DNA from 2 places in the Paenibacillus sp. NPDC058367 genome. Region 1 is predicted to be linked to the other one. Evidence: riboswitches for the same ligand, from Rfam matches in the RefSeq annotation. Region 1 holds a riboswitch; the other holds the start of a gene.
What was found. A riboswitch is a leader RNA that binds a small molecule or an ion and turns the genes downstream of it on or off. The one in region 1 is predicted to bind preQ1.
Positions count from the first base shown of each region.

Region 2: another riboswitch for preQ1. It lies ahead of queF (preQ(1) synthase); the one in region 1 lies ahead of ACFWMP_RS08440 (queuosine precursor transporter).

Region 1 is NZ_JBHXIZ010000001.1:1,947,760-1,951,491, forward strand. It holds gene ACFWMP_RS08435 (AMP-binding protein) at 1-931, opposite strand, end outside; gene ACFWMP_RS08440 (queuosine precursor transporter) at 1,141-1,854, opposite strand; PreQ1 riboswitch class I at 1,865-1,910, opposite strand; gene ACFWMP_RS08445 (methyl-accepting chemotaxis protein) at 2,254-3,732, shown strand, end outside.
Region 2 is NZ_JBHXIZ010000002.1:948,982-952,713, reverse strand. It holds gene queE (7-carboxy-7-deazaguanine synthase QueE) at 1-185, opposite strand, end outside; gene ACFWMP_RS15390 (6-pyruvoyl trahydropterin synthase family protein) at 178-660, opposite strand; gene queC (7-cyano-7-deazaguanine synthase QueC) at 660-1,322, opposite strand; gene queF (preQ(1) synthase) at 1,352-1,825, opposite strand; PreQ1 riboswitch class I at 1,989-2,032, opposite strand; gene ACFWMP_RS15375 (ABC transporter permease) at 2,107-2,793, opposite strand; gene ACFWMP_RS15370 (ABC transporter ATP-binding protein) at 2,790-3,638, opposite strand.

The sequences.
Region 1 (3,732 bases):
GATTATGCTCTTCCAGAACATCCAAATAACTAATATAACTCGCTTCTGAGGAACCATAGGATTCATAGAGACGCGTTCCAGCGAACACTTCTATGCCCCTTTTTTTGGACAACTCCGACCACTTTGCACCTGAGCTAATAATCGCATCAATCTGCGTCTGCCCAGGAACAGCCTGCTGCATCATGGATTCAAGCATTGTCGGTACAACAAACAACACCACACCCGGAATCTGCCTGCACAGCTCTAACACCTGTGTGGCGCTAAATTTTTGCGTAATATGAAAGTTTGCTCCACCATACAGACTCTGCATTACAGCGAACAAGGACAGCGAATGCACAAACGGACCCGGTGCTAAAACATCCTTTATAGCGTCCAATTCAAAGGCAGCACTCGATACCTCAAAGCTCTTTAACCACGATAAATGGGTACGCATATATCCTTTGGGTAGCCCCGTTGTGCCTGAAGTAAAGCCGATAAATAATAACTCGTTCGTCTCATCCAATTCAGCTTCTGGCTTCTGAGCCTTCAACCACTGATCATAGGAACCTGTTCGTTCATTTGAAAAAGTCAGCGTTGGGATTGCTTGGTCCTTGAAGACCAAATTCTTTGCAGCTTCCGGCTCGGCAAAAATCATTGTCGGCTGGCACTGCTCTATAATAACCCGCAGTTCATTTGCACTCCACTTGGGATCTAAAGGAATGGGAACGCAGCCTGCATAAATAGCCCCCAAGAAAACCTCGACAAATTCAATGCGATTCGTAGATAAAATAGCGATTTTGTCATGCTTAAGGCCCTTTTGCTGTAGACCATTGGCAATTCTCCGCATCGCTTGCACTAATGTTGCATAGGTATGAGTTGCTTGGTCATGGGTTAAGGCAATGCTGTCGGGCTGTTCCGCTGCATGACGGAGTATAGGAACTACTAGATTCATCCTTCACCACACCTATTCGTAATTTCTGTGACTACCGATTATGTACACTCTCTTCGCTCGGGATACAATTAGAATGGCTACGATAGCTTATTTTAGCTTTATATTAATTTTATGTACATATTTATATGGAACGATTGAGCCCTCTTACGACTGAAAAAATCAAACAGCGCGCATCGATTATGATCGGTACGCGCTGGCTGTATTGTTGTTTATTCCTTCTTATGAGCGGATGATGGTATTCCATCTTCAGCAAAAGTAAAAGTTCGGGCGATATATAAGATAGGTGTGCTTACTGCGGTTAGTAAGAATTTGGCTAGATACGTTGTAAGCAAAATTTCAAACCACACACTCCAGTTATACAACCCAGCAAATGCAATGGTACAGAAGATTAGTGTATCCACAAAGGAGCTAACCATCGTACTGCCGTTGGAACGAATCCACAACTGACTTGAGGTGCTGTAATATTTGCGAATCCAGGAGTACAACCGAACGTCTAGGAACTGACTAATGAAGTAAGCAGTTAGACTACCCAACGCTAGTCGAGGCATCAGACCAAAGATCGTCTCCAAAGAAGACTGAGCAATATCGGTCTCTTGCGGCTTAAATACTAGTACCATTTGCATAATGACTGTCGTCATAAGCAAGGTGAAGAAGCCAAACCAAACCGCTTTACGTGCTTCTGCTCTTCCGTACTTCTCATTAAGCAAATCGCTGGTCATATACAAAGTGACATACATCGTATTTCCGAGTGTCATCACGATATCAAATGGCATAGCAATCGTCTTAGCTACCTGAATGTTTGCAATTACAGTAGCGATACCTACCCAGGCATACATTCCACTTTTGCCGAACAGGCGGTAACAGAGTAGAAAAAAAGCAAAATTGACAACAACAAATAAAACTCCCCACATCAAATTAAACATATTGCTTAAACTCCTCCTAGTTTTGTTTACGCGGGATGGTTACGAACCGCGGCTTACATTAATTTTTGGAACAAAACATTAATACTCTATCACACTGTCGTCAAACAATCCATAAAAATAAACAATTTATGAAATGGGTATTTATACCCATTTTTATTAACTAAAAATAAAAGTGTCAGTAATAATTCATCTTTTTCAGAAAAATATGCTCTATAAACTAAAACTTTCACTATTCATCCAGAGGTTAATTCTATAGAATAGTATCAAACACTTCATTCCCGATCCATTTAGTTGATATATTACATAACTATGGAATATATTGCAGGTTGCCAGTCACTAGCAGTCGGTAGGGATATAAAGAAATGGGGCTTCACTGCCCATAAAAAGGGGGAGAACAATATGTTTCGTTTCAAGCAGTCGATCAGTCGCAGATTTACGCGTTTATTATTTGTAGTTCTATTACTCACGTCTCTTTTGTTAAGTACCAGCTTCTACTTTATATCCACCAGTATTTTCAACAGCTATGTCATGCCACAAATCAATCAAATTCTAACTGCAGCTGCTCAGGACGTATATAAGAATATAAATACAATGCATGCTCAGCAAGCACTAAAGAAGAACGAACAAGCAGCCACCAATCTTGAATTCTATTTCCAGGATAAGAGAAAGCAGCATGGGGTTGAGACTATTTTTCTACTCAATCTAAAAGGCAAGGAAGCTGAGGTTCTGTCTGTAGATCATGATGCAAAATTAAAGCCGGAGGAAATTGTTAAGGTGTCCTCTGCAATGCAGCAAGCTCTTAAAGGAAAGAGCGGACTAAGCGATACATACAAGGACTCGCATGGTGTACATAAGTCAGCTTATATCGGAATTCCCGGAAGTACGATGGTTATCGGAATCAGCAGTGATGTAAGCTTTATTCAAGAAAAAACAGACAGTATTCTGTGGACCAGTGCCGGGATCACTCTGCTAACGCTGATCATAGGCTCAACTGGTGCCTGGTTTATGAGTATGCGGATTACTCGTCCTATCTCAAAGCTTGCAGCTTACAGTGCCCGTCTCGCAGAGGGAGATTTCACAGAGGAATTAACGGTTAAAGGCAGTGATGAGGTAGCTCAACTGTCCAGAAGCTTCCAAGCAATGACCCTGCGCTTAAAAGAAATGATCGGACATGTACTCGTCACCTCAAATACTGTGGTCACCGATTCCAATTCTTTAAGAGAACGTGTTGAGGTCTTAAATGAAATGGCAGACCACTCTAGTACATCTGTTGTAGAAATTGGCAAAGGTAGTACGACCATCGCGAGCAGCGCTCTAGATAATTCAAAAGCTATGGAAGAAATCAATTTCGGCATTCAGCATATTGCTTCAGCAGCCACCGAAGTCACTGAGCAGATCAGTGAAGCTTCCGCTGAAGCCATTGGCGGTAATGAGATTGCCCAAAGTGCCGTTCTGCAAATGCGCCATGTTGAACGTGCCTCCCTGCAGTCGCTGGAGCAATTACAAGTTATGAATGAACGTTCAGTAATGATCGGAGAAGTCGTTCATAGCATTACTGAAATTACGAAGCAAATCCAAATGCTGTCGCTCAATGCTTCGATCGAAGCAGCACGTGCAGGAGAACATGGACGCGGATTTGCCGTGGTTGCCGGAGAAGTACGCAAGCTTTCCGAACAATCCCGTAATGCGAATGAGCAGATTCGTGATTTCCTACTCGGACTTCAGGAAGATATGAATCGCTCCGTTACTGAGATGAACCATGTGAATTCTGAGGTAGCCTCCGGGGTAGGCAAGGTGGCAGAAGCGGGCGATGCCTTCAATCACCTTCTGATTCTGATCCAAAGCATCAATCAGAATATTCAATCCGTATCTGCGGCT
Region 2 (3,732 bases), on a different contig from region 1:
ATTTCATCCGAGGTCATCATTCGAACCTTATCCTTAGCAGTACCATCCCAAGTAAAAGCAGAATCACACCAGCCACAGCGATAATCGCAGCCATAGGTGCGGACAAACATCGTCTTCACTCCAATTACCGCGCCTTCGCCTTGAATAGTTGGACCGAACATTTCAATTACAGGAATCTTACTCACAGTCACAGCCTCCATATAAACGGTAGGATGGCCCTTCATCCGGAACATCTTCAGCCAGCACCTCTGCCCAGGAGGTTGGAGTCTCCCATAGCTTTACCGAGTACAAAGGCAACCCTGCTTGCTTAAGCTTGTAGGCAATATATGAAGACATATTTTCAACTGTGGTGCGGAAAGACAACAAAGCTACTTTGGAACCCGTATTCGTTAACGTCTCTAACACAGGTTCGTTTCCCATAGCGAGAAAAGCGTGATCTAGACGGTCTACAAGGCTTTGTTGCACAGTCGTCTTGATATCACTGAAGTCAATAACAAACCCTTCGTCTGAATGGCCTTCCGTAGCCTCTGGTTTGCCCTTAAGCACTACTTCGAGCTTATAAGTATGTCCATGCAGATTGCTACATTTCCCTTTGTGACCAATTAATTGATGCGCCGCATCAAACGTAAATATTTTGCAGACTGAAACCTCGTTAAGCATTAAGATCCGGCCTCCATTCTCTCCGCCTCATATTGCTCAAGACCACGCTGACGCAACAGACAGGCTGGACAAGTACCGCAGCCACTGCCAATAATACCGTTGTAACAGGTCAATGTGTGTTCGCGAACATAATCAAAATAACCCAGTTCATCGGCCATTTTCCACGTTTCTTTTTTATCCAGCCACATCAATGGAGTGTGTATCGCAAACTCATAGTCCATAGATAAATTCAGCGTAACATTCAATGATTTCACAAATACATCACGGCAGTCCGGATACCCGCTAAAGTCCGTTTGGCAAACCCCAGTGACGATATGGGAATATCCCAATTGTTTAGCTAATATTGCAGAAAAGGATAAAAATAACAGATTCCGTCCATCAACAAATGTACTAGGAAGCTCATCACCTTCGCCAGCAACGATATCAATATCTTGGCGGGTTAGTGCATTTGGAGCCAGCTGATTAAGCAGCCCAAGATCAAGGATATGCTGTTTTACATTAAACTTAGCTGCTATTTCTGTAGCAACTTCGATTTCAGCCGCATGACGCTGATTATAATTAAAGGTAACTACCTGCACTTCCTCAAACTGCTTCAATGCCCAAACCAGGCAAGTGGTGCTATCTTGTCCGCCGCTAAATACGACGAGTGCTTTTTTGTTCATCTTAATCTCTCCTTATCAACTTGTTGGGATTAGCGGTTATCCACTTTTTCCGGATAGAGGTCGTGATTCATTAAGCGGTGCTCCGCCATCGCCTCATACTTCGTACCCGGTCTTCCATAGTTGCAATAAGGATCAATAGATATGCCTCCACGCGGAGTGAACTTGCCCCATACCTCAATGTATCGTGGGTCCATCAGTGAGATCAGATCATTCATAATAATGTTGACGCAGTCCTCATGAAAGTCACCGTGGTTACGGAAGCTAAACAGATACAGCTTTAATGATTTAGATTCCACCATTTTCTGTTCAGGAATATACGAAATATACAGTGTGGCAAAATCCGGCTGACCTGTAACAGGACATAAGCTAGTAAACTCAGGGCAGTTGAATTTAACAAAATAATCACGCCTTGGATGCTTGTTATCAAATACCTCAAGAATAGCTGGATCATAACCAAACTTGTACTGCGTTCCCTGATTACCAAGTAAAGTGACTTCTTGCATTTCCTCTTTCAATCTTCCTTCTGACACGACAAAAAACCCCTCTCTTTTCCTTCGGCCTTGGCCGGTAATGGAAAGAAGAACGAGATTTCGAAAACTTTGCTCCACTAAGAAGAAACGGAAGCAACGTCCGGGTTAAGGACTGCATCCGCTTATAAGATTTAATATACTCTTAGTTTTTTATAGAGGGAGTTCGCGAACCTCTCCTGCACAATCCGTGCAGACTTCTTCTTCATGCATATTGCGTCTTGAACTATACCATGGTAATTTGCTTCTGACAAGTTCTACGCTTTGCCCGTCTTCCAAATCCAGAGCGAAAGCACCACAATCCACAAGAGCAAAAGCAGGCTTTCTAGGAGCAATACTCCTTCTCCATTTAGAATACTGTTCAAATTCTGGACGATTTCAATACTTGGCAGAATAACAAAGATCGGATAGGTCCATTCTGGAAGAGCGACGTACACAGAAGCTACTAAGAAAAAAACGACCATAAATGCGGAGCTGATGGCTGAACCATTTTTGGAGGAACTTACCTTTAAACCAATGATAATTCCAACTTGCACAAAGATAATTCCACCCAATAACATATACAATAAGGAAGGGAGTAAATCCATTGTCAAACCTTGATTTAGTACATAAACAATCAGCTGTGATAACAAAGAAAAAACAAGAACAGATCCAGCTTTCGCTGTAATAATCTGGCCTCTGCTTAGCGGAGTAATCAACAGCGCATCATAAGTCTTACTCTCCCTCTCCTCAATTAATCCTGGGCCGGTAATCATGATCCCAACCATCACTTGCGCAAATAATATCCATGTAGAAAGAAGTATGAAGTCCAAACCGCTCTTGTCCACTACAGTGATGATGATTTTAGCCATAAATATAGGCAAAATTATTAGAATTACAGTCGCTGGATTACGCAGTATATCCTTACTTTCATGTTTAAACAGCTTCCATATCTGATAACTCAACTTAGCTCACTTCCCGTCAGGGCAGCGAATACATCTGCCAGCGAAGCTTCTTTACTGTGCATACTTAGAATTTGATTCGTAGACATTAACTGATAGATATGATCTTTAGTAACTTCTTCTGCAATCGGCCAGGATTTCATAACCACTTTCCCATCCTGCTGATATTTAACTTCAATTTCTGGTTTACCATAAATGGTCTTAAGTCTATGCGGTTCATCGAGTGCCACCAAAGCACCAGCGTGCATGATGCCCACTCTATCGCTTAATGCATCGGCTTCGTGCATATCATGCGTCGTTAAGACAATGGTTGTGCCTTCTTCTTGAATTCTCTTGACGTGATTACGTATGAGTGAAGCTGAATTTGGATCTAACCCACTTGTAGGCTCATCTAAAAACAACACTTGAGGCTTATGTAATAATGCTCTGGCGATTAGAACACGCTGCTTCCAGCCTTTGGATAAGCTGCTTACTTTAGCTTTTTCCTTATCTAACAGCTGGAGGGTTTCCATGACTTCATTCACTCGATTTCCTGCTACCCTATACAGATCAGCAAACAGCTCCAGATTATTTCGAATAGAACTACGCATGTATAGGTTCGGAAGCTCGAAAACAACACCAATTTGAGCATGGATTTCTTTTTTATGACGTGAAATATTCATGCCATTAATTAAAATTTCTCCGCTTGTAGACTGAAGAAGCCCTGTCATCATGCGCATCGTTGTAGTCTTCCCTGCACCATTGGGACCTAGAAATCCAAAGACCTCACCTTTCTCCACCGTGAAAGTAATTCGATCAACTGCACACCTCTCCTGATAATATTTTGAGACATCAGTTAGCTGAATCAATAACACTCCCCCTTTTTAGAATAGTTAACTTTCTTCTATCCTTATTCTGGTTGTAGAGGATTATCTCTGTTGTTGCTATTCTGTAACATTCGCT